Pleurocapsa sp. PCC 7327: one gene and its partners. Each later gene encodes a partner of the first gene's protein in a complex. Links are inferred from orthologs where the notes say so. Each region holds a gene or a part of one and is shown on either strand. Other genes may lie near its edges. The genes, in order: ndhK, nuoH and PLE7327_RS21710.

Evidence for each region.
Region 2: the proteins of ndhK (region 1) and nuoH are in contact, whole or in part, in a crystal structure (PDB 6Y11), measured with the Thermus thermophilus proteins. The link is inferred for Pleurocapsa sp. PCC 7327 from one-to-one orthologs. Residues at the interface, in WP_096411117.1 of Thermus thermophilus: Arg16, Glu17, Gly18, Leu24, Leu27, Val28, Trp30, Gly31, Arg32, Asn34, Ser35, Trp37, Thr54, Asp55, Ala56, Asp59, Ala61, Arg62, Phe63, Gly64, Glu66, Val67, Phe68, Arg69, Ala70, Ser71, Arg73, Gln74, Ala75, Asp76; in WP_096411122.1 of Thermus thermophilus: Arg36, Val44, Arg45, Met46, Gly47, Pro48, Asn49, Arg50, Val51, Leu57, Gln58, Ala61, Asp62, Ile64, Lys65, Ile67, Phe68, Lys69, Glu70, Ile72, Val74, Glu223, Ala224, Glu225, His233, Thr234, Glu235, Tyr236, Ser237, Trp241.
Region 3: the proteins of ndhK (region 1) and PLE7327_RS21710 are in contact, whole or in part, in a cryo-EM structure (PDB 6KHJ), measured with the Thermosynechococcus vestitus proteins. The link is inferred for Pleurocapsa sp. PCC 7327 from one-to-one orthologs. Residues at the interface, in WP_011056552.1 of Thermosynechococcus vestitus: Leu46, Met47, Tyr48, Thr50, Ala51, Cys52, Phe54, Ile55, Glu56, Ala58, Ala59, Ile61, Gly62, Ser63, Arg64, Phe65, Asn76, Pro78, Thr89, Thr91, Lys93, Met94, Ala97, Leu101, Met123, Phe124, Ser126, Asp127, Ser128, Tyr129; in WP_011057128.1 of Thermosynechococcus vestitus: Pro17, His18, His19, Pro20, Ser21, Met22, Val25, Arg27, Met29, Thr31, Ile38, Asp39, Cys40, Glu41, Pro42, Val43, Ile44, Gly45, Tyr46, Leu47, His48, Arg49, Gly50, Met51, Lys53, Ile54, Asn57, Arg58, Pro65, Tyr66.

The regions. Positions count from the first base shown.
Region 1 is NC_019689.1:1,244,636-1,255,689, forward strand. The notes cover bases 1-2,879. They hold ndhK (photosynthetic/respiratory NAD(P)H-quinone oxidoreductase subunit K), read right to left. Parts: upstream 1,879-2,879; coding sequence 1,123-1,878; downstream 1-1,122. Other genes in these bases: PLE7327_RS05570 (bifunctional (p)ppGpp synthetase/guanosine-3',5'-bis(diphosphate) 3'-pyrophosphohydrolase), read left to right, coding at 1-487; PLE7327_RS05575 (NAD(P)H-quinone oxidoreductase subunit J), read right to left, coding at 591-1,130; ndhC (photosynthetic/respiratory NAD(P)H-quinone oxidoreductase subunit C), read right to left, coding at 1,976-2,338; PLE7327_RS05590 (MlaD family protein), read right to left, coding at 2,484-2,879. In the rest of the region: more of PLE7327_RS05590, read right to left, coding at 2,880-3,890; PLE7327_RS05595 (ABC transporter ATP-binding protein), read right to left, coding at 3,941-4,726; bchI (magnesium chelatase ATPase subunit I), read right to left, coding at 4,795-5,874; PLE7327_RS24740 (hypothetical protein), read left to right, coding at 6,274-6,447; PLE7327_RS05605 (zinc-binding dehydrogenase), read right to left, coding at 6,725-7,729; PLE7327_RS05610 (hypothetical protein), read left to right, coding at 8,168-8,737; PLE7327_RS26380 (transposase), read left to right, coding at 8,689-9,096; PLE7327_RS05620 (glutathione S-transferase family protein), read right to left, coding at 9,165-10,184; PLE7327_RS05625 (GNAT family N-acetyltransferase), read left to right, coding at 10,254-10,748; PLE7327_RS05630 (response regulator), read right to left, coding at 10,802-11,054. UniProt on the Escherichia coli protein: NDH-1 shuttles electrons from NADH, via FMN and iron-sulfur (Fe-S) centers, to quinones in the respiratory chain. The immediate electron acceptor for the enzyme in this species is ubiquinone.
Region 2 is NC_019689.1:971,093-974,328, reverse strand. What follows is about bases 339-3,236. They hold nuoH (NADH-quinone oxidoreductase subunit NuoH), read right to left. Parts: upstream 2,398-3,236; coding sequence 1,279-2,397; downstream 339-1,278. Other genes in these bases: PLE7327_RS04335 (ABC transporter permease), read right to left, coding at 2,608-3,236; ndhI (NAD(P)H-quinone oxidoreductase subunit I), read right to left, coding at 636-1,241; PLE7327_RS04350 (NADH-quinone oxidoreductase subunit J), read right to left, coding at 339-530. Outside these bases: more of PLE7327_RS04350, read right to left, coding at 1-338. UniProt on the Escherichia coli protein: NDH-1 shuttles electrons from NADH, via FMN and iron-sulfur (Fe-S) centers, to quinones in the respiratory chain. The immediate electron acceptor for the enzyme in this species is believed to be ubiquinone.
Region 3 is NC_019689.1:4,820,246-4,831,270, reverse strand. Bases 8,176-11,025 are described here. They hold PLE7327_RS21710 (NAD(P)H-quinone oxidoreductase subunit H), read right to left. Parts: upstream 10,268-11,025; coding sequence 9,083-10,267; downstream 8,176-9,082. Other genes in these bases: thiL (thiamine-phosphate kinase), read right to left, coding at 10,666-11,025; PLE7327_RS26795 (zinc ribbon domain-containing protein), read right to left, coding at 10,380-10,577; PLE7327_RS22945 (hypothetical protein), read right to left, coding at 8,422-8,880; PLE7327_RS21720 (succinate dehydrogenase/fumarate reductase iron-sulfur subunit), read left to right, coding at 8,176-8,197. Outside these bases: PLE7327_RS21755 (diguanylate cyclase), read right to left, coding at 1-200; PLE7327_RS21750 (RNA helicase), read left to right, coding at 565-3,498; PLE7327_RS21745 (hypothetical protein), read left to right, coding at 3,571-4,398; PLE7327_RS22950 (COP23 domain-containing protein), read right to left, coding at 4,521-5,240; PLE7327_RS21735 (CPBP family intramembrane glutamic endopeptidase), read right to left, coding at 5,257-6,108; PLE7327_RS21725 (AbrB family transcriptional regulator), read right to left, coding at 6,354-6,758; more of PLE7327_RS21720, read left to right, coding at 7,214-8,175.

The DNA of each region.
Region 1 (11,054 bases):
TAGCACCACGAGCAGTAAATCTCCGATCGCTGGCGTTGAAGGACTACTGTATCATATCGCTAAATGTTGTCATCCCATTCCCGGCGAAGCGATTGTCGGCGTTGTCGGCCGCGGTTCCAGAGGCATTGCCATTCATCGTCAGGGTTGCGTCAATGCCGAGAACGCGCCAGTAGAGAGGTTAATTCCCGTCAAGTGGAATCCAATCGACAGCAACGGACGACCTCAAACTTATCCGGTCGATATTCAAATTGAAGCGATCGACCGAGTGGGAGTCTTAAAAGATATCCTGTCTCGCTTGAGCGATCAAAATATCAACGTTCGCAATGCTGGCGTAAAAACCAGTAGTGGCAAACCAGCGTTGATTTCTTTAAGTATTGACATTCAGGATCGCCAACAGCTCGATCGCACCTTCGATCGCATTAAAAATATGAGCGACGTTATCGATATCCGTCGAGTCGGTCAAGTAGCTCCCGATCTAGTCAAATAAAGCAATCAAAAATAAACACTCGCCCGTTCTTTAAAAGCGAGTGCTATGCCTTTAGGACCTAGGGAGAATTGGCGATTGTCGCAATACCTGTCCCAATTCTCGTTTAATAGGCATCTTGTAATTCATAGAAATCTGGCGAGACATAATCCTTACGCAGAGGCCAGCCCACCCAATCTTCCGGCATCAAAATTCGCTTGAGATTCGGGTGTCCCTCATAGACAATGCCATACATATCGTAGCTTTCGCGTTCTTGCCAGTCGGCTCCTTTCCAAATCCAGTATACCGAAGGCACCCTAGGATTATCTCGCGGCAGAAAGACTTTTAGTCGAACTTCTTCAGGGCGATCGGCATCGTCACTGACCTTGATAAGATGATAAAAACTAACTAACTCTTTTCCGGGACCGAGATCGTAAGCGCCTTGGCACTGGAGATAGTTAAATCCGTAGGCATAGAGCGCGGTAGCAATAGGAATGAGAAACTCTGGCTCTACCTTGATTAGCTCGACTCCTAAATGATCTACCTCAAGCGCTGTATTCTCGAAGCCATTTTCCGTCAGCCAGCTAGAGATCTTACCCGCCTGGACAATTGCAGAGGCTTCTGGTGCTTCACCTGTCGGCTTATCTGACTGAGTTTCTTCAGCCACGGTTAACTTCCTCCTTTTGTTTCTGTGACGCTGCTAGAGCGGGTGGAACTGGCATTCCCATCGCTTCGGTCAACTCCAGCGGTGGCATTTCGCGAGTTCCAGCCCGGAGATATTTACCCGTCAGAATTGGCTCTACTACCTTCATACTGTGGGTAGTGCTATAGTAGCGATGGGTTTGCTGTGTTACCGCTGCTCTATCTTGAATCGAATCATTGGCAATTTTTTTGCGCAGCTTGATAATCGCGTCGATAATTGCTTCCGGACGAGGCGGGCAGCCAGGAATATAAACATCAACCGGAATCAGCTTATCGACTCCTCTGACTGCCGTCGTCGAGTCAACGCTAAACATTCCGCCCGTGATAGTGCAAGCTCCCATGGCGATGACATATTTCGGTTCTGGCATCTCTTCGTAGAGGCGAACCAGCGCTGGTGCCATTTTCATGGTAATCGTGCCTGCGGTGATAATCAAATCTGCTTGTCGGGGACTAGAACGGGGAACTAAACCAAAGCGGTCAAAATCAAACCGTGCGCCAATCAAGGCAGCAAATTCAATAAAACAACAGGCGGTTCCGTACAGTAAGGGCCAGAGGCTGGACAATCGCGCCCAGTTGTAGAGATCGTCTACAGTGGTTAAAATGACATTTTCCGACAGATCTTGCGTGACCTGAGTGCGATTAATTGGATTGAGGATTTTTTCTTTTTGCTGCTGCTCTAGGGCAGCTTCGTTGGTAGTTAAATTAGGACTCATAGTTTTCGATCGCTGTATCAAATAAGTGCTGGTAACGATTTCAGGATTCAGTTAACGGAACCAGCGAGTTAACCGATTACCGAACACCGAACTCCGGCTAAGACCATTCTAGAGCGCCTTTTCTCCAAGCATAGACAAGAGCGACGACCAGAATGGCAATAAAAATGAGCGCTTCGACGAAAGCGAGCAGTCCGAGACGATTAAAGGCAACTGCCCAAGGATATAAAAACACGGTTTCTACGTCAAAGACGACGAAAACCAGAGCAAACATGTAATAGCGAATATTGAACTGAATCCAAGCTCCTCCGATGGGTTCCATTCCAGATTCGTAGGTGGTACGTCGTTCTGGACCGCCACCGCTAGGTCGTAAAAGTTTTGACGCTGTTAGAGCTAGGATAGGAACTAGGCTGCAAGCTAGTAGGAAACCAAGTAAATATTCATACCCAGAAAGGACAAACACTGCGACCTTAATACTCCTCTTAACAAATAACCCTCAGCCGAGAAGACCTGCGTTATTTTTGTTACAGTTACCTATTATAAAGGTTTCGTTAAAGTTTCTTCTCTCAGAGAGTTTATCAAAGAAGTTATTAGCAATATAAAACCGTCTAATCCTCTGGTAACGATCCTTGCAACTGGAAGCTTGAAGGAGTTGGAAAAGCTTTCGACGATGGCTCGAAAAAAAGCTTAAAAGAGGCAGGGGATTGAAAAATATTTTTAGACATGAGTTCTAAATAGGGCAGTGGCGCTTTGGCATCATTACTGCTGACCGTAGTACTGTAAGGTTTGAGGCGTTGGGGCGATCTGCTCGTTCGTTCCGGTTCTTGTTTGACGATTCCTAGCGCTTGTGCCGTTTGAATCTGCCGCTCTAAATTCTGAGTTGAGGAGACTAGATTGCCCAGTCCGTTAACCAAGTTGCGCAGATTGTCTCGGAATGCCGGATCGCCAGTGAGATCGTCTAGGTCTGAAGTAATTTTCTGGGCATTTTCAAAGGTGGCTCTAGCCGAGTCCAAGGTGCGCTGCAATGTTAGGGCATTGGCAGGATCGTTGAGCATCCCAGAAAGTTCTCGCAGATTGGTTGATGTTGCGGCTGCATTAGCTACTAACGTTTCTAAGTTCTGTACGATTTTTTGAGTGTCAGAAGTAGCCAGTCCCGTATTTACCTGTTCTACCAACTTTTGTAGCTCTTGACTGGTGCGATCGATATTATTGAGGGTTGCGCTTAGATTGGTTCGATTCTCTTCGATCAAACTGTTCAAACTGTTTGCCAGTTCAGAAGTATTATTGAGCGTCCTCTGTAAAGTGCTGCGATTTTCTGCGAGTAAACTATTGGCGTTGTCGATAAACTGAGTTGTTTCATTGGCTGTTTTCGTCAGTGCCTCAGTTGTATCGGAAACGCCTTGAATTTCTCTGTTAACCGTCACAGACAAACGGGCTAAAACATCGCTTAGTTTGGCAATACGCTCGGCAGCTACAGAAGCGCTTTGGGCAGCACCAGTAATACTGTTAAAGAATTTTGGATCGGTATAAAGTTCGCTTAGACGAGCAAGATTTTCGAAAAGCTGAACGCCGGGATCGCCCTTGAGGCGATCGCCTTCACAAATAATTGCTTGGGAATTACAATCGGGACTAAGCGGATTGAAAGCCTGAGTATCCGAGGGAAGCGCTCCCAGGGGAGTGATGTCTACCGATGCTTCGCCGATTAATCCGTAGCGATTGGTTTGGATTCTCACCTGGCGGGGAAGAATGACGTTAGCCGAGGAAATTTCTAGAACGACATCAACATTCTTCAGCCCGGGGTTCATGGCAGCAATTTTGCCCACTGTCACGCCTCGATAGCGAACGGGAGCGCCGATTTGCAGACCGCTAACGTCACTAAATTCAGCGATGAATTGGTAGTTCCGTTGACCGAATCCCCCACCCCGCAGCCAAATAGCCAGTCCGCCAAATAATACTAATCCCAACAGGGCAAATAATCCAACCGTGCCTTCTCGAACCGTTCGCGATCGCAGCATCTGTATTCCTCACTTTGTCTCAACATCAAAGGTTTTATGACTACACTAGCTCAATCGATGACTTTGATCGGACCGCGAACGCTAGCGCTAAAAAATTGCCGTACCATGGGGTGATCGGTGGTATCGATTTCCCCACAGCTTCCTTGCCATTGAATTTTCCCGTCATAGAGAAACACAATGCGATCGGCGGTGCGGCGAATCGTACTCTGCTGATGTGTCACCATCACGTAGGTATCGCATCCTCCCGGACTGCGTTGCAGGTGACGGACTAAATCTTCGATAACGGTTGAAGCAATGGGATCGAGACCTGCGGTAGGTTCGTCGTAGAGGAGAACTTCGGGGTTATCCTGAGGGTTTTCGGGATTGGACATAATTGCCCTAGCAAAGCTTACTCGTTTGCGCATCCCGCCAGACAGTTCGGCAGGGTAGCGATCGCCAATGCCGCGTAACCCCACCACTTCGAGTTTTTCCTCGACCAGTTCCCGAATTTTCTCGCCAGGGAGCTTGGAGTGTTGATAGAGAAAAAAACCAACGTTCTCTTCGACGGTTAGGGAATCGAATAAGGCTGCCTGCTGAAACACCAAAGAGATGCGGAGACTATCCTCTTCATCTTCGATTAATCCTAGCCGCCGTTTGCCCTTGATATAGATTTCGCCCGAATCGATGGGAATCAAGCCAGCGATCGCCCGTAGGACTGTCGACTTGCCCGTTCCAGAAGGACCGATAATAACCAGTGCTTCCCCTCGATAGATACTCAAGTCTATGTGGTCAAGAATCACCTTGTCGCCAAACGACTTGCAAACCCCTCTCAGTTCGATCAAAGGCTCTTGTGTCATGTGTCTTGAGTTAGCAGTCCTTAGTCAAGCATAGCGAATGACTAGAGACTAATAACTATAACCGATGGCTAGTTTTCTTCTGACACTTCCAAACCGAATACCCGATTGAAGGCTTTTTCGACTTTATAGCCGGATTCGATCGACTCCAGGGGGTCTTTGCGCAGTCGGTGCCGCAGAGCCAAGGTAATTACCCGACGAATATCGTCTACCGTCACGGTCGTGCGCCCTTCAAAGGCTGCTAGGGCTTTAGCGGCGCGATTGGTGACGATATCTCCTCTCAAGCCATCGACATCGAGAGCGGAACAAACTTCGGAAATTTTAATGCGCAAATCGTAATCGATTTCGACTTGGGGCAGAAGTTTTTGAGCGTTAATAATCTTCTCTTGCAGCGCTTCTTGTTCGGGTTGGTATTTTTCGCAGAATTTTTGGGGATTGCTGTCAAATTCGGAGCGCTGCTCGACGATTTGCACTCTCAGCGCGGGTTCTTTGACGGTGTGAATTTCGGCGTGCATGCCAAAGCGATCGAGCAACTGAGGTCGCAATTCTCCTTCTTCTGGGTTGCCGGAACCTACCAGCACGAAACGGGCGGGGTGGCGAATGGAAATTCCTTCTCGTTCGACGGTATTCCAACCGCTAGCGGCAGAATCCAATAAAACGTCTACGAGGTGATCGTCGAGCAAGTTGACTTCATCGACGTAGAGAATGCCTCGATTAGCTTTTGCCAGCAGTCCGGGTTCAAAGGCTTTCACCCCTTCGGAGAGGGCTTTTTCAATGTCGATCGTGCCGCAAACTCTATCTTCAGTGGCTCCTAGAGGCAAGTCAACCATGGGAACTTTCTTTTTGACAATTTGTAGGGGAATTTGTTTCTCTAGTTGCTCCCGAACGCGATCGCTCATTAGATCGGGATCGTAGGGATCGGAATTGAAGGGATCGTCGGCGACGACTTCAATTTCTGGCAATAAATCGGCTAAGGCCCGAATTGTCGTCGATTTGCCAGTGCCGCGATCGCCCATAATCATTACCCCGCCAATTTTCGGATCGATTACATTGAGGATGAGAGCGAGTTTCATTTCTTCTTGACCTACAATCGCGGTGAAGGGGAAAATTACGCGACGAGTCTTTGGAGGTGCTTGGAGGGTTGCAGTCATATCTGGTTTAGTTGTGTCAGTTGAAATTTATACGAAAAATTTGTTCGATGAGAGCAATTCTTTTAGTCAGTGTCTCTCATTGTGCCATAGGACTCATCGGGTCATTCGATTTTGGATCAAAGGATTCTGGATCAAAGGATTGACCCTACGAATAAATCCGCTTGCTCTGTGACATCCAGGAATTATTGTTCAAAAGTGCAAGGTACTTCGTCAAAATTGAGATTCAAAATTTTTGAACCGCTCTCTGCCTTATGTTCGGTTAGACTCAGATCCGATCTCGCACCTTTGGCATCAACGCCTAGAACTAAAGTTCTAGGCTCAAAGCTCAACTCGATTAAAATCGACTCAAATTCCTATCGGGTCTTCTTTAGAGGACTTTTTCGCTCGACCAGGAAATTAATGACAACAGCAGTTGTTGAGAATGGTGCAAGATCTCAGGCGTTAGAAGAACTTTCTCGCTCTAATTCGCGCTGGCGCAATGTCAACAAAGCTTTTGCTCTTTGCTTGAAAGTTTTTACTTCCTGGTCATTGGGTTGCACCTTTTGCCATGCTTCTCGCTGCATTAAACGTTGACACCAATCTTTAATATTGGGGGAATTACTCAGATCGATTCCTAGTTTCGTTAATGGCTAAAAACTCTGGTTGGAATTTGTCGCCGTTTAAGTTGACTAGTACCGATTCAAAGGGAATGTTTTTTTCTAGTAGCACTATCCAGACGCGACGAGCGATCGGGGAAATAGGATTGTAGTAAAATTTCAGCATCAATAATTTTTCCTTGTTAGTTGATGGTTAATAGTTAGTCGTTAGTCATTAAGAGAAAATATCCATATTTTTAATAACGACTAACTACTTACGGAATTAAAATTAATTTGCCAATATGTTCGCCCTTTTCCATTGCTTGATTAGCGTGACGAACGTCGCAGAGTGAAAATTTGGCAGCAATAGGTAACTTATATGTCCCATTGACAAGACATTCTAAAACATGTTGATAGGCGATTTGCTCTCGTTCGCTGCCAGAAAGTTCGTTAATTAACCAACCGCGAATCGCCGCAGCTTTACGAATTAAAGGACTAACGTCTACGACATCCGGTTTGCCTAACAACCCATAAATCCAAATTGTGCCTCCATTGGCTATCAGGCGGATTTCTTGGTTGAGGAATTCTCCGGCAGCAACGGGATCGAAAATGACATCGGGTCCTTTCCCGGCAGTTAAGTGCTTGACTTCTCGCCACCATTGGGAATTGCGCGTTACGATTAAATGGTCGAACCGGACTTCGGGCATAGCTTGTAGTTTCTCGACTTTATCCGGACTGGTGGTCGTCCCGATCGCAATGCCACCATAGTGCTTGACTACCTGAGAAGCTGCGATCGCAACGCTACTACTGGCTGCTGGAATGAGAACGCTTTGTCCGGGTTGTAGTTGCTGCCTCCAAATTAAGCAACCCCAAGCGGTTAGATAGGGATACCAAATAGCGCCCAGGATCTCATCAGAAATTTCGTCAGGAGCAGGGATAGTTTTATCGGCAGCAATGAGGTAATGAGATTGATAAGTGCCTTTGCCGATGCCTTTAGACGCAGGCGCATCTAAAGTCAGGATAACGCGCTGACCGACATGGCGATCCGTAACGAGATCGCCAATGGCTTCGATGTAACCGCCTCCTTCTATTCCTGGCGTAAAGGGTGGCGCGCCAGAAATCAAGCGATATTCGCCTCGCCGTGCCATCAAATCGGCGTGATTCATACCAATGCTGGTCAGTCGCACGATAACTTGGTTGCTATCAGGAGTGAGCTCGGGTTCTTCGACGATTGAAAGTTGGTCGCTACCGCCAAAGGCATTGACTACGACTTTGTACATAAAAAGCCTTCAATAACAGAGATGTTACACCGATTAAAATAAACCTCTTGCATAAGTAGATTTAGTCTCAACTAGAGCTTGGGAATGAATTTCCCAAGCTAACAGCCCTAGTTTACTTAAGTAGACTTACACTATAAGTCAAGAAATTCATTTCTTGGCGGATCGGGAATTTTTGCAGGAGGTCTAATGGATTTGCTGTAGGCGGCGCCTAGTAAGAAGTACTCTGGTTCGGATGGGAAAGGCAATTTCAACTTCAAGAGGACTTTTCCGTGTCTGAAGTTCTTGCATATTCTATTTTTCCTAGTTATTTTTTCAGACCGAACATTTGGTTTTGCGTGAAAAAAATTTGTCGGGATTGAACGTAGAGGGTTAAAGGAGGTTTTCGACGTAATTGGCTCATGTGTAAAATATGTGCAGGAGAAGTAATGTCAGCATGCTATGGAATTTCCCCTGAACGATTTGCTCAATCGAGACAAATGCAGGCAGTGGATTTTGGAGCATTTTCATCCGGATGGCTTGAGCTGTCCCAACTGTAAAGCTGGGGTGGAACAAGCCCGAAGATTTAGAACCACGCATCGCTCTCAGTTGAGAGTTTATCGCTGTCGTGTGTGCGACCACACTTACAACCTCTACAGTGGCACGTTACTAGCGCAACATCACCTGAGACCTGAACGGGTTGTGTTGTTGTTGCGAGGCATCCTCAAGGGAGAGTCCACTAAAAGCTTGGCAGGAGAATTACAGTTAAATTACAAAACGGTGTTAACCTTACCTCATCAACTGCAAGCTCGTGCCGAGCAGTTACAATCGCAGGAACCCGTACCTGACACTCGAACTGAAACCGATGAGATGTTTCAGAAGGCGGGGAAAAAGGAGAGCAGCATCTTGACCCGTTTGACCCACCTCGACGACGAGCGAACAAACGACGAGGTAAAGGCACCTAGGATCATGACCGACCACCAGTGGTTGGAACGGTTGGACGAAACAGTGGGCAAGTCCGATTGCGAGTAGTGAGGAACACTACAGGTGAAATACTGGTTAATCATGTGCATCAATTCACAGTAATTGAGAGTCAGCTCTTCACTGACGAATCAGCCAGTTATAATCACGTCATTCGTCCTCATGCTACTGTTTGTCATAGTCAGCATGAATGGGCAAGGGATGATGAGGGAGATGGGCTTCGAGAAGTTCATGTCAACACAGTTGAAGGGATGTGGACAGATATGAGGAATTTCTTGAGCTCCTTTAAGGGTGTTCACCAAGAGCGCCTGAGTGGTTATGTTGCTATTTTTGAGTTCAAGGGAAACCTCAAACGCATCTGCCCTGCCTTCATTGCCTCACTGGTTACTCCGCACACTTCTTACTTATGAGCCAATTTATTCTGTGATTTGAGGGATCGCGAGAAAGCCTCAACTGTGCGCTTATCTAAGCTACAAATTTAATTTACTGAAACGCCTACCCTTTCTCGATTATGAGGTTCGAGGAGGTTGGTTATTTCTGGACCAATGGGAATGATGCCGCCGGGATTGAGCGGAAATAGGTTCCCATAGTACTCGCGCTTGACTGCCTCTAGGTTGCAGGTATCGGCTACGCCAGGAAGCTGATACAAGTCGCACAGGTAGCCTCCCAGATTGGTGTAGTCCCGAATTCTTTTGCGGTTGCACTTAAACAATCCATAGTAAACAATATCGAAGCGGAACAGGGTAGTAAAAAGACGCACGTCTGCTAGGGTAACGCGATCGCCGCACAAATATCGACTCCCTGCTAGTACTGCATCAATCTCGTCCAAGACCGCAAATAGCTCGTTACAGGCTTTTTCGTATGCCTCCTGGGTTTGGGCAAAGCCACAGCGGTATACGCCATTGTTTACTGCGCTGTAAATCTTCTCGTTCCACCAGTCGATCTTTTCCTTAAGTTCTTCTGGGTAAAGGTCTAAAGCGGGATTGGTTGCCCACTTGTTAAACTGAGAGTTGAGCATGACGATAATTTCTGCACTCTCGTTATTGACGATGGTTTTCGTTTGTCGATCGAAAAGCACCGGAACGGTACAACGTCCTTCGTAACCTGGCTGGGCTTTTTGGTAAAATTCGGCTAGGGTGCGGCAGCCTTCCTCTGGCTTCTCAAACGCCCAACCGCCCTCTTCTGGCGCAGGGGATACGATAGTGACGGGGATGGCGGCTTCAAGTCCCTTGATAGTTCTGACAATAAGGGTTCGGTGCGCCCAAGGGCAGCCCCATCCTACATAGAGGCAGTAGCGTCCTGCTGCTGGTTGATAAGGGTTTTCTGGTTCCGTACCGACAGAGTTTCTAAAGGCACTGGCAGGGCGAACGTATTCTCCCGACTGGCTGCGCGGAGCGAGATTTGACATCATTAAATGCCACAGACTCGTCCAGACAAACCTTCCAAGTTTGATAATAGCTTTTGGCGGCAGCGACTTTCTCTTTTTGCTACTTTTCATCGCGGAACTTTTTGCTTGACTGGGCTACCTTAATGGTACTTTTTGAGGAAGAGTGCGATCGCAAAACGGATGAGACAATTTTCTTCTAGCCTACCGAATAAATGTATCCTCCGTCGGGCAAGCTCTAGAGATATGTGGAGGATTCGCAAATTGGTGCTGCTAGCTCGATTAGATCCAACTCAGTTGCGCCAATCGCAGTTTTGGGTCATTGAATGCGAGAGAAAGATCGTTGCCTGCGGACAATTACGTTCCTTTGAGGGAGCGCAGGAACTGGGAAGCGTAGTCGTTGCCCCAGCTTGGCGCGATCGCAGTTTGGGAACTTATCTAGTGGGACATCTCATTCAATCTGCGACCCAACCTCTTTATTTAGAATGTCTTGGTGCTAGGCTAGCATCGTTTTACGGTTGTTTGGGGTTTATCCCCGTTTCCTGGCAAGCACTGCCGCCGCCTCTGAAGCGGAAATTTGGTCTTTCTAATTTAGCGGCTAGGATCTTTCAACTGCCCTTAACCCTAATGCAGTGTGTCATTGGGATAAAGAACAAAGGACGAGTGACCAATGAATGACCAATGACGCTCCCATCCCCCGCGCTAAGAAAAGGAGATGAGCTTAAGTTATTTTATAGATTTTTTGATTCGGCGCGATCGCTACTGTCCAAGAGACTTTTGACTTTGTTAATCAGTTCAGCGGTAGAAAACCCTTTAGTTAGATAGTCAGTTGCTCCAACGCGGCGGGCTTCTTGGCTCCACTCTTCTGCCAGTCGGGAGGATACAACTATGATAGGAATAGTTATACCGATGCGTCGCGCGCGGTCGATAAGCGTAAAGCCATCCATGTTGGGCATTTCGATGTCTGTGATTAGCATAGCCGGA
Region 2 (3,236 bases), 270 kb from region 1 along the record:
TCTTGAGGTTCTGGAATTATATCGCGACGGGCGAGAATAATTGCGCCGACCATTGCCATCAACAACAACACCGAAGCCAGCTCAAAGGGCAATAAGAAGTCGCTGAAGAAATGTTTGCCAATTTCTACGATCGTACTTTCAACCGCAGCAGACGAAGTGCCAGCTATCGACCAAGGAGTCACTAACACCATCGTCGCCAGCAGCGCAAATAAACCAAGACAAACTAGCGCCGTTGCTCCCTGGCGAATCCAACGTCTGGGGACGGCAATAAACTCTTCGCGCTTGTTGACCAGCATGATAGCAAAGATAATCAGCACGTTAATAGCGCCGACATAGATTAAAATTTGTGCGGCTGCTACAAAATCAGCATTGAGTAGGATATAGATACCAGCAATGCTAATGAATACGCCTGCTAATAAAAAGGCTGAATAGACGATATTGGATAAAAGCACTACACCCAAGGCAGCGCCAAGCATCATCACAGACAACAGACCAAATGAAACAATTTGAACGCCTTCAGCTAGATTCACAGTCTTTTATTCTCCTTAGTAGGAACGATTGTTGTTGGTTATTGGGCTATATAGAGCTAAAATTTCGCGTCTGGAACTAACCCCTAACCAACAACAAATCTACGATTAACTCACACCTTCTTTGTTAGATTCCATCTCTTTAACGATTTCCTCTGGGCGCTTGCCAGGTCTTTGACTTCCCGAAGGTAAATCGTGAGGTTCGAGGACTCCTTTAGGCAGATATGCCAACTCTCGTAGAGGAGTTACCATCGGATCTTGGGTAACTTTATATGGCAAGCGTCCGAGAGCCACGTTATCGTAGTTGAGTTCGTGGCGATCGTAGGAAGCGAGTTCATATTCTTCTGTCATAGAGAGGCAATTGGTGGGGCAGTATTCCACGCAGTTGCCGCAGAAGATACAAACGCCAAAATCGATGCTGTAGTGCTTGAGCTTTTTCTTCTTGACGCTCTTGTCGAATTCCCAATCTACTACGGGAAGGTTGATCGGGCAAACTCGGACACAGACTTCGCAGGAGATGCACTTGTCGAATTCAAAGTGGATTCTACCGCGAAAGCGTTCTGAAGGAATCAGTTTCTCATAGGGATACTGAACGGTTACAGGGCGGCGACGCATGTGGTCGAAAGTGACAGAAAGCCCTTCGCCGATGTATTTTGCTGCTTGCACGCTTTCTTTGGCGTATGCCTGGACTTGTTTGAGGATTTGGTTGAACATATCGTTTGTCCTTTGTCATTGGTCACTGATTCTCTATCTACCCTCCAAACGCAAAGGGAAAGGCGAGTTTGAGGGCAGCCGTCAAAAGTAAATTGGCTAGAGAAACTGGCAGGAGAAACTTCCAACCTAAATTGAGGAGTTGGTCGATGCGAACGCGGGGAACCGTCCAACGCACTAGAATGGCGAGGAAGATCAGGAAATAGGCTTTGAGAACCGTCATGGTAATTCCCAGAGAAGCCGTAACGATCTGCAACCAGGAACTGGTTTCGCTGACTCCCAACCAACTTGCCAAGCGATCGAGAGGAATGGGAAATTCCCAACCGCCAAGATAGAGAATGGCGAAGACCAGTGCAGAGAGAACGAGATTTACGTAAGAACCTACGTAAAATAGACCGAATTTCATGCCTGCGTATTCGGTTTGATAGCCAGCGACCAATTCTTCTTCAGCTTCGGGGAGATCGAAGGGCAAGCGTTCGCATTCTGCCAAAGCAGCAATCCAGAAGATGATAAACCCTATAGGCTGTCGCCAAATATTCCAGCCGAGAATTCCGTAGCCCGATTGCTGTTCCACAATGTCGATGGTGCTGAGACTGTTCGACATCATAGCGATCGCTAATACCGACAGGGCGAGGGGAATTTCATAACTGATTGACTGGGCGGCTGCTCTCAATCCCCCTAAGAGGGAGTATTTGTTATTCGAGGCATAGCCAGACATCAGCAAACCGATGGGAACGATGCTCGACAGAGCAATCCACAGGAATATGCCCACGTTGAGGTCGGTAATCACCAAATTCTGTCCGAACGGTACGATTAGATAGGACAGAAATACGGGCAGAACCACTAAAACGGGTCCCAAGGTGAACAACAAGGGATCGGATTTAGCTGGAATGACATCCTCTTTAAACACTAACTTGATCCCGTCTGCTACGGGCTGCAAGACGCCTAGCGGTCCAGCGTATTCGGGACCGATGCGCTGTTGAGCGGCAGCAGAGATTTTTCTCTCTAACCAAACGGCTACTAAAACCCCTACCGTTGCCCCGATAATCATTAAAAACATGGGTAGGGGCATCCAGATGGCTTTAGCAACACCAGCAGGGACTCCTAAGTCTATGAGAGATTTGATAAAACTTCCTTGTAGGTCAATTCCTGGGTTCATGCTTGCTTAGATAATAGAGCTTTAATACAGTTAGTTACTCAGTTAACCCGATTGGTATCTTGTCAAGACGTTTCTCAATGCCTAGTATATCGTTGTCTGGTTCTTAACTAGAGTAGATAGCTACAGAAGATCTGCTTATGGATGTGATAAGAATCTTTCTATGGAAAGTCAAGCGCGATCGCTGTGTTTAACTTTTCTAGGGTTTATATATCAACGACGTTGTAGAGTCAAAGAAGAAACTACCAAAGTTAAAGAAGCCAATAAAATCAAGGTGGATACTGCATTAATCGCAGGAGTGACGGCAAACTTAATCATGCCATAGACGTATAAAGGTAACGTTGTTGCTCCCACGCCGGCAGTAAAAAAGGCGATCGCGAAATCGTCTAAAGATAAGGTAAACGCCAATAAAGCCGCGCTCAAAATACCGGGGGCAATTAACGGTAGAATAACGTGCCGCATGGTTTGCCATTCATTGGCTCCTAAATCCCAGGCAGCTTCTTCTACAGAGGGTTCTAATTCTGCAATTTTTGCCCTGACCGTTACGACGACAAATGAGATATTAAAAGCAATATGACTGATGATAATGGTAGGTAATCCCAGTACTAAACGAATCCCTGTTAAATTTTCTAATAATTGAAAAACCAGACTGAAAAACACTAATAAAGAAATGCCCATGGCAATATCGGGAATAATAATAGGCAGCAAAACCAAACCTTCTAAAGCCGTTTGCCCGCGAAAGCGAAAGCGCTCTAATGCTAGGGCTAGCATAGTTCCTAAAAAGGTGGCAACGACCGTAGAAATTGCGGCAACTAAAAGACTATTATTAACGGCATCCCAAA
Region 3 (11,025 bases), 3.6 Mb from region 1 along the record:
GCATCCTGCTTGGTGAGATTGAAAAGAATTAAATCTGGTTGGAGCTGTTTAATTGCCTCTAGCGCTTCCTGTTCGTTAGCCACAAAAGATATGTCGTACCCCGTTGCTGCCAACCTGGCGATCGTCGGCTGAAGATTATCATTATCGCTAGTGCCATCTACAATAAGAATATGGAAGTCTTGGGGGTTAAACGCTTTCATTAATACTTGTGTCCTACCAAATAAATCTAGAAAAATTTTGACTCGACCGATCGCAATAGCGAATGAAGTTTCTTCTGTGATGTTTATAGACGTTTCTAGACTTTCCTAATGTTCCTTATACACAATTTTCGATAAGTATAGAATTTTAGTTTATTTTGTTTTGGTAATGAATTGAAGATTTTATTTATAAAATAAAAATTAAGTTAAATAGGCTAAGTCGAAGACTAACCTATTCGCTCCTTCAGGTAAAAGCTGGGAAGCATTTAGTTTTAATAAGTTAACCCATCCTCATAGAGTGTCGCTTACAATATAGCCAGTACATGACAACTCGCCCTTGTTAGGAGTTAGAGAAGAAAAACCATTAGTGAAAGAACGTCTAAGCAATCCCAAGTTAAATCTTAAAGAACTATTTCCGTTTAAACTGGATGATTTCCAACAAAAAGCGATCGCAGCTCTCGATGCCGGGAAGTCTGTTGTCGTTTGCGCTCCCACTGGTTCAGGTAAAACCTTAATCGGAGAATACGCCATCTACCGCGCTCTGTCGCGGGGCAAGCGAGTCTTTTACACCACGCCACTAAAAGCGCTTTCCAATCAAAAGTTTCGAGATTTTCAAGAGCGATTTGGCAGTTGGGGAGATGGAGAGGCAACCGAAAAGGTCGGTTTGATCACCGGAGATGTAGTCTATAATCCCAATGCCCCGATCGCGATCATGACCACGGAGATTTTCCGTAATATCCTCTACGAAACTCCCATCGGACAGGTGGGGACATCGCTAGAAAATGTAGAAAGCGTAGTTTTAGATGAATGCCACTATATCAGCGATCGCGGACGGGGAACGGTTTGGGAAGAATCGATTATCTACTGTCCTCCTACTATCCAGTTAGTTGCCCTCTCCGCTACCATTGGCAATCCAGAAGAACTGACGGACTGGATCGAGCGAGTGCGCCTCGCGGCTGGATCCAAGGAAAATGGAAAGCAAGTTATTTATCACTGCGCGTTAATTGACTCCGACTACCGTCCCGTTCCCTTGCGATTTTTCTTCTCCACCAAAGAGAAGCTATATCCCCTTCTCAATTCCAAGCAAACTGCCATCAATCCCAGCCTCAAATCGAAGTCTCCTAGAGAAGAAAAGCGGCGACGCAGACGAGAAGACTGCCCCAGTATCCTGACTGTGGTCGAACAGCTAGTCGAACGGGATTTACTGCCAGCAATCTATGCAATCTTCAGCCGCCGAGGGTGCGACCAAGCGGTTAGAGAACTCGAAGATTTGGTACTCGTTAATGAATCGGAAGCCAAAGCCATTATCCACAGGCTGCTGGTCTTCTTTTTGTCTGAAAATCCCGACTTACAAGAACGACTGCTGGCATTTTTGGCTCAAGAAACGCCTATCTTACACAAAAAGCTACTCGATTTTCTAGCCAACAATCCCGATGCCACCTCAAACTTGCTGGATTTTTTAAGCGAAAATCCCCAAGAACAAGTCAAACTATGGGATTTTATGGCAGAGAAGTCCCATTTCATTCGCTTCGATCAGCTAGAACCTCTAACGCGCGGGATTGCTGCTCATCATGCTGGAATTCTTCCCGTCTGGAAGGAATTAGTCGAACAGTTATTCGAGCAGGGGTTGGTCAAAGTGGTTTTTGCCACCGCTACCCTTTCGGCAGGAATCAATATGCCCGCCCGAACTACCGTTATTTCTGCCCTCAGCAGGCGCACGGACGACGGACACAGCATGTTGACTCCTTCTGAGTTTTTACAACTCGCCGGGAGAGCCGGACGGCGAGGGAAAGATGAGGTAGGCTATGTGGTGACGGTACAGACTCCCTTTGAAGGAGCAAAAGAAGCTGCTTATCTAGCAACAGCCAAAGCCGAACCGCTCAAGAGTTGTTTTACGCCTTCCTACGGCATGGTTTTGAATTTACTGCAAAAACATACTCTAGAGGAAGCCAAAGAATTACTAGAACGCAGCTTTGCCGAATATCTAGCGCAGTCGAAACTCGCCCCAGAAAAAAAGGCGATCGCCGAATTGACTACAGAACTGGCAAAAATCGACGTAGAACTAGCCGGACTCGACGATCGCGACTTTGCCAGCTATGCCAAACTCAAAGAACGTCTCAAAGAAGAAGAACGGCTCTTAAAAATCCTTCAGCAGCAAGCAGAAGCTAACAAAAAGCACGAAATCGCCTCTCGGCTGGCAGAACTTTCCCCTGGTAGCTTGCTTGCCATCAAAGGAAAACACGTCAAGGTGGCTTCTCCTCTGTCTGCCGTTTTTGTCGCTAAAATCCCCGGTTCGGGACAAGCGCCCGATCTCGTTTGTTTGGGAGAAGATAATCGCTGGTATATCGTTACGCTGGCTGATATTACCGACATACTGCCTGCTATCTTGCCACAAGGAGCGCAATTATCCGTACCGGAGTTAGAAGCGCTTCTAGAAGTGTCGTCTTATCACCACTGCGGTCCCTGGCATAAAGGAGACGAGAAGACTGCCGCGATCGCACAGCAAATTACTCGGCGGCTTGATGCGACGGCAGCAACTGCTCCCGAAGTCATTGCCCAGCAGGAGCGAATCGATCGCGTTCGAGCCAATCTGGATAATCATCCCCTGCAACAGCAAAAAAATCCCGCTCGCCTGCTCAAACTGCATCAACGCCGCCTCACAATACGAGAACAACTCTACAGAAGTCACGCAAAATATCAGAATCAACAGGCACATAAATCCTATTATTGGCAAGATTTTCTCAATCTAATTGAAATTTTGCGAGAATTTAGAGCACTCGATGGGCTGGTGCCGACTCCTCTGGGACAAGCAGCCGCAACCATTCGAGGCGAAAACGAACTTTGGCTCGGTTTGGCATTGATGTCAGGAGCGTTCGATCGCCTGGAACCCCATCAATTGGCGGCTGCTATGAGTGCCTTGATTACCGAACCGCTACGCCCCGATACTTGGACGAATTATCCGCCGTCCCAAGAAGTGTTAGAAGCCTTTCGCAAAACCGAGTCGCAAGAAATCGGCTTACGGGAAATTCGACGACAGCTATACCAGGCGCAAGCGCGATACGATATTGCCATCCCCGTTTGGTTGGATACTCAGTTGATGGGTTTGATAGAACAGTGGGTATTGGGAATAGATTGGAACGAACTTTGCGATAATACCAGTCTCGATGAAGGAGATATCGTTAGGCTTCTGCGTCGAACTATCGATCTGCTTTGGCAGATTCCGCAAATTCCGGGCGTTCCTATCTCTTTAAAAAGTCAAGCCAGGGTCGCAGTCTCGATGATGAAACGGTTTCCGGTTTGAAGATGGAATCGATTTGCATTAATCTATTACTCATGCCTATCGCCCCAAGAATAAAGGATAAGGAGATGACTCGTGTTAAAAAGTGTTTCGAGGTTCAAAAGAGTAGCTTTTGGTCTGAATACCCTCAAAAAACGCAAACTCATAGCACTTATCTCGTATCTTTGCCCTTTTGTCCTATTTATCTCTCCAGCAATTGCCGTCACCGCCCGATTGGGAGTCGTCAAAGCCCAAGAAAATGCAGCGCAATGGCAAGAAATTACTAAACGGCTACGAGCAACGGGTGTAGACTACTGCATCGTCGATGCATCCAAATGGCGAAATGAAACCGATTTAGGGGGCGTTCGCGTCCTGCTGCTGCCCAATGTAGATAGCCTCAATTGGGCGCAAGCCAACGCTTTAGAAGTCTGGATGGCTAGAGGCGGGCGCGTCATCGTTACCGGACCGACAGGCAACCTCTCGCTACCGGAAGTACGCAAACAATTGCGATCCCTTTTTGGCGCTTATTGGGGATTTTCTAATTCCTTTCCCATTGCTCTAGAAGCCGTAGGCGGTCAGCTAGCGCCGACTCAACCGCAAGCTATGTCTGGCGACCTCGTTGGCGGCACTCTCATCCCGACAAAGACTGACAGCGAACCTGCGGCTATTTGGGTAACTGAAGAGAGGGTTCCAGCCGTCGTCTTTTCCAAACGCGCTATCTATATCGGCTGGCGTTGGGGAATGGAAGGCGTAGCAACGCCTGCTTTTGACACGGCTTGGTTAGAAGCAGCGCTTGGTCGCTACGGCGTAACTCGCGAGAGCAACCTCTCGATGCTGAAGCGATCCGAACCAGCCCAATGCAATGAGGGCAATCCCTTGCTTTCTCCCCAGCAAGAAGCCCCCATACTGCGCGATCGCGAATAGTAGAGTCGAGATCGTGACTAATTAAACAGATTTGATTTGATAAACGTCATTGTCAAGCTAGCTACACTCGCTAAAACTATTAGCGATCGCCAATTCATCTTAAAGGTTATCGCTTTGTGCCATTACCACCTGCTTCCTCCACTATTAGAAGGAAGTTCTAGCGGTTTTTGAGAATTATTCGGCTGCGTTGTCGGGGGAAAGCTCGGAGAGTTACCCGTTCTTTGGGAAGAAGGAAGTTCGAACGGTCTTTCGGAATTGCTAGGTTCCAATGTGGGAGCAACGTTAAGATAGCGATCGAGATCGAAGGTTACAGAGCCATCTTGATTGTGCGTAATGACGTTACTGGGTCTTCTTGCAGCTATAGCGGTGCTATTTGTCGTCTCGCCTCCACCCGTTAGCTGAGCGGAAGGTCCGCTCGTCCCTTGGCGATTTGCAGCTATCTCTTGCAAGATTTGATTCGCGTTTTGATTGGGTCTGAGGGTAAATAAAATATTATCTCCGCTCGCCTCGCAGCTCGTTCCAGCACAAATTACGGGTTGGTTTTTAACTCTGCCGCTAGTAAGATGACTTAGTCTTCCCTGCGCTTTGAAACTCATCATGCGTTCCGTCACTTCTTGGCAGCGTCGCCTGGGAGGATAACCTGCTTGACTGAAATATCCCGATACCCACCTGAAGATAGGGACTGAACCGCTTGATGTTTGTGCAAAGGTAGTCGGTATCCCGCTCTTGTCTTCCGTGCAGATAAAAGCGCTCGCTTGCGCATCGCTCGCCCTCTCGCCAATAACTGTAATAAACGCGATCGCGGCTGTCAGAATTCTTAAGAAAGATAGTTTGAGCGACATGGCTAATCTAGCAATCTCAGTAGAAGAATTTGAGAAATCCTACACTCAGGATAGCTCCCGTTCCGAATAAACACAAAATTCCGGCGATTCCCGCTATGGGTTGCCCTCCGATCCCAGTTATCCAAGGGCTGCCCTTACCTGTATAGAAGAGCAATTGCGCGGAATCAAGAGATGATAGCCCCCAAATCCAACCAGCGTGCAATCCGCAGGCTAATCCCAAGCTTCCATCATCGACTAATCTCGCACCCACGAGGATCGTGCCCATCAACCATAACCCAGGTAGTTGAGGAATTGTCTGCGCCCGCTCCCAAATTAAATGTAATAGAGCAAAAATCGTGCTAGATACGATTGCAGCCACTGCAATCTTGTAGCTCTGTTGCAGTTCGTCGAGCAAAAAGCCGCGAAAAATTAATTCTTCTGTAATACTTATCCACAATGCCAATGCGAGTAGGGGAAAAATAACCGAGCGAAGGCGGGGCAAATTTTCCGTTTGCCATTGCAGCCAACCGAGCGATCTCTCGACCGTAAAAACGACGATTAATCCCCCAATTCCTAAGCTCAATCCTGCTACTGTAGATAGAAAAAATTTGGGTTGCCAAGTTAATCCATAGTCAGCAAAAGAAGACTTTTCAATTGTGGCAGCACCCCAAACAATAAGGGGGGCGATCGCGTATAGCGGTGCCAACAAAGCAAGTTTTAAAGCTTGCCTTAGAGGTTTAGTTGGATGCCAATTAAATCGCCATGCAATCGGAATTGCTATCGGCAACCACGCGATCGCCCAAATTAAAAAAAAGACGCCTATCTTAAGTAGGGAGTTTGCTCCTCGCAGCCACTCAAAAAATAGATTCAGATTCGGTTGAAGCTCCAAAAATTTTCCCTAATCTTAAAATTTTCAGGAATTTACTTAAGACGCTTTGACTCGCCTAATTCGATCGGTTTGCGTCTGCTAGGGCGAGCCTAGAAAATACAATCGCCCTTTTGGTAGACCCTTTATGCTTGTCTGCCCGATTAAATAGCAGATTTTGATGGAAATTTAATCGCAAACGCGCTTTATCTCTTCTTGCGCCAGTTACCTCGATCGCGGTTTCGATCGATGTTTTTGCTGCCAATCGATTACGCGGTTAAAGCTTCTTCGGAGTCTTCAACTTCCGAATCATCTTCAATTTGTTTGAGGTGAATGTGTTTGTATCCGAGTTTGATAACAAACTCATCGCCCGGTTTTAATCCCATCTGTTCGGTATAAGTCGAACCGATGACAATTTGACCATTTTTGTGAACGCTAACGCGATAGGTAGGTTCGCGTCCGCGCCCGTCTTTTGCTCCGCCTGGTTCTAGAGGAACGCCTTTCGCTGCTAAAACTGCGTCATAAAAATCTGTTAAATTAACGCGCACTTGTCCGTCTTTAGTAGAGTAATAGCCGCAGCGCTTTGCTGTTTCTCGCCGAGGTAGATGGGATAGCTCTTTTACTTTTTGAAGTAGTGCTTTTCCTGTTAAGGGGGCAGTCGCGGTTTCACTCATAATCCTCTCAATGTTCCTTTCTTTTTCTACTAATTGTCTTTTGTGTTTTTGTTGTTAAGATTCATCTTATCAAAAATATGACGTTATCTGCTTAAACTTTGACAAAAAAATTTTCAAGAATTATAAATTTAAGACTAGAATGGTTAGAGGAAGACTGAATACAGGATATGTCTATAGTCTGAAAACCCCTTAACAGGGATTTAAGTGCAAAATAATCGAGAAATTCAGTCAATCTGCCAACAAAACAAAAAGAATAAAGTAGAATTGAGGCAGTCTCAGAGGTTAGCTCGGAAAACGAGTTGAGCCAATATACCATCCTCTAAAGACTACTTAGATAATTCCTGGAAGCAGCTTAAAGTTTTGGTAAGCTTGAAGCAGCGCGATTGATCTATGGAGTTATTTTTCCCAAGATCTAAAGATTTTTTTAAAAAATAAACGATCAAACGATTGAAACCATGCAAGTCAGTTTTAAAATTTTTCGACAGCAGCCCAACAGCGCACCTAGTTTTCAGACTTATACCTTAGAAGTAGAGCCAGGAAATACAATTTTAGACTGTCTCAATCGCATTAAGTGGGAACTCGATGGAACCCTCGCTTTTCGGAAAAATTGCCGCAACACTATTTGCGGTAGCTGTGCGATGAGAATTAACGGTCGTTCTGCCCTGGCATGTAAAGAAAACGTTGGCAGCGAACTTGCTCGCTTTTCCCACGGAGCGGATACTCAGCTCCCAGAAATTATCGTAGCGCCAATGGGCAACATGCCTGTAATGAAAGATTTGGTCGTAGATATGACAAGCTTCTGGGATAATTTAGAAGCCGTCGATCCCTACGTCAGCACCAGTGCCAGACAAATTCCAGAACGAGAATTCTTGCAAACGCCAGAGGAGCGATCGCGTCTCGATGCATCGGGCAATTGTATCTTGTGCGGCGCTTGCTATTCTGAGTGTAATGCCCGCGCGGTCGATCCCTCTTTTGTCGGTCCCCACGCCCTAGCCAAAGCCCAGCGCATGGTGGATGACTCCCGCGACGATACCACGGAAGCTCGCTTGGAGAAATACAACCTGGGCACCCAAGGAGTTTGGGGCTGCACGCGCTGCTATATGTGCAATGCCGTCTGTCCTATGGATGTCGCCCCGATGGATCGCATCGGCGAAATCAAGCAGGAAATCCTAGAGCGTAAAAATGCCCAAGCCAGCCGTTCGATTCGCCACCGCAAGGTGTTGATAGAGTTGGTCAAGCAAGGCGGCTGGATAGACGAGCGCAAGTTTGGCTTATATGTCGTAGGAAATTATTTCCGCGATTTGCGAGGGCTAATGAGCCTTGTGCCTTTGGGATTGCGAATGGTAACGCGCGGGAAGTTTCCCACCTATTTCGAGCCATCCGAAGGAACCGAAGAAGTGCGATCGCTCATTGAAGCCGTTCAAGCAAGCGAGCAGTAAATCACCTTAGTTAAAACCTTAGTTAAACTATCGATCGAATACCGAAGCTTGACCTTATTCTGAAATAGGTACTTTCTCGAATATTGCCGTCTTTGGTACTATCAGATCGATCATTTGGACTTCCTCAGGAATGAGTAGCCATACATAACCATCAACAGATGATCCTCTCTTCACTAAACCCATTGTAATGGAACTAGTGGAACGAGCAATTCTGCCTGAACGATCTATCTCCGTACCGTCCCTCCGAGCCTGTTCTCTTGCCGCCTTGTCAACCACATAATCACATAATCATAGGATTCGTAACGTTCATTAGTTTTAGGATTTCGTGCTATTGTTTGGTCTGGCGAAATTATATGAGTTACACCACCCTTAAGGTTACGAACCCGCACTTGGACATTGACAATATTTCGCTGCCCGTCATCTGGATTTTGAATCCGCTTGACCGACAATAGTTCGACTTGTGCCCTATCTTTAAATGCGTATTGCACAAACTGACCGGGCTGAATTTCAGTGTTCGCCTGTTGGTCAGATTCAGTTTCGGAAACAGTAGGTGAGCTTTGCACAAAGTCGTTGAGTTCACGAAAGCTCTGCTGTAATTGGAACATTTGAGTGAGTGCAAAGCCTGCGCCTGCTAGCGCGATTACAGACAGCAGAACTGCGACGCCTGATAAAAAAGTGTTCATATGGTTGCCTCCAACTGGCTTTTCGGTTGAGGATGTTTGTCTATTTTTTATTGGCATCGCTAGTTGGACTTGGTTACAGCATTAAACCTCACGCTATTCTAACGCGAGCTTGGGATAAGAAAAGTAGGGGCGAACGGTTGTTCGCCCCTACAAGTCATTTACTAGAAAATAGGATAAATTCTACCCAGTCACCAATCACCGATTATCTATCCACCGAACCCATAATAATATCGATACTGCCGAGAATCGCTACAATATCTGCTACTTTTACTCCTTTAAGAATATGGGGTAAAATTTGCAGGTTGTTGAAATCGGCTGCCCGAATTTTCCAACGCCAGGGGAAGACATCATCGTTGCCAATAATAAAGATCCCTAATTCCCCTTTTCCGCTTTCGAGGCGGACGTAATGTTCGCCCTTGGGAATTTTAAAAGTCGGTGCGACTTTTTTGGCGATGTACTGGTAATCGAAATCATTCCACTGAGACTTTTTCCCTTCCATCATCCGCTTCGCTTCCAGATTTTCGTAAGGACCGCCGGGAAGTCCTTTAAGTGCCTGACGGATAATTTTTACCGACTCCCGCATTTCCCGAATCCGTACCAGATAGCGAGCATAACAATCGCCAGCTGTTTCCCACTGAACTTCCCAGTCAAAGTCATCGTAGCACTCGTAGTGGTCAACCTTACGCAAATCCCACTTCACCCCGGAAGCCCGTAACATGGGACCGGAAAGTCCCCAGTTAATTGCCTCTTCGCGGCTAATCGTTCCTACGCCTTCGACGCGGCGACGGAAAATAGGGTTATTGGTGATTAGCTTCTCGTACTCATCGACTTTCGGTTCGAAGTAGTTGCAGAAATCTTCGCACTTATCAACCCAACCGTAGGGTAAATCTACTGCCACGCCACCGATGCGGAAGTAGTTGTTATTGACCATCCGATAACCGCTTGCCGCTTCCCAGAGGTCATAAATCATCTCCCGTTCGCGGAAGATGTAGAAAAAAGGAGTTTGAGCACCTACGTCAGCCAAAAATGGTCCCAACCATAGCAGATGATTGGCAATGCGGTTGAGTTCCAACATAATGACGCGGATATACTGGGCGCGTTTGGGAACTTGAATGTCAGCTAATTTTTCTGGCGCATTAACGGTAATTGCCTCGTTAAACATCCCCGCCGCGTAGTCCCATCGACTTACGTAGGGGACGTACATGACGTTCGTACGATTTTCGGCAATTTTTTCCATCCCTCGATGGAGATAACCGATGACGGGTTCGCAGTCGATTACGTCTTCCCCGTCGAGGGTGACGATCAAGCGAAGTACGCCGTGCATTGAGGGATGGTGGGGACCCATGTTAAGTACCATGGGTTCGGTTCTGGTTTCAATTCTTGCCATACTACAGCAAATGTCCCCTCATCAAAAAATTGGTAAGGTGCTTTGGTTGCTAAAACTGGCAGCTTGAAAAAGCTTTTAAGATACCAGAACGGCAGCACCTCTCTTTTAATCATTATCTTTTAATCATTATAAGTATTAACTGTCTGGGTTTCGGCAAGTCCTGCCGTACCTTTGTTGTTGTTTTAAGCAGCAATCGATATTGATTTACTGCTTTGGCTTTGATATTCCTAGCTGCTTGCCAATTGGCATCATCGACATGACCGCAATTGGTGCAAACAAATTTTTCACCTTTCCTACTTGCAGCATCAATATGTCCGCTTCCGGTTAAAAACTACGGAAGTTTTGCGCTGCTCGTCTTATTTGATAATTTCGATCGCTATTGCGAACTCCGAATTGTCTTAGAAATGCTGAAAGCCTTCTGATAAGGTTAGCTGTCGCGGGGCATAATTGCCACTGCGATCGATTAGCTCGACGGTTGGTTCGCCAGTAATCGTACCAATAATAGCTGCTCCCGTTCCCAAGCGGTTTACTAAGTCTTGAGCTGACTGGGGCGAAAGACACAAAACCAACTCAAAATCTTCTCCGCCATACAAGATCCATTCTAAAGCTTGCTCTGGCGAAACAAACTGGTGCAAAGCAGGTGAGATAGGAATTGCCTGCCGCTCGATGCGAGCGCCAACGCCACTGCAACGACAAATCTGCACGACTGCATCGGCTAACCCATCGCTACTGTCCATCCCGGCAACGGATCGATCTCC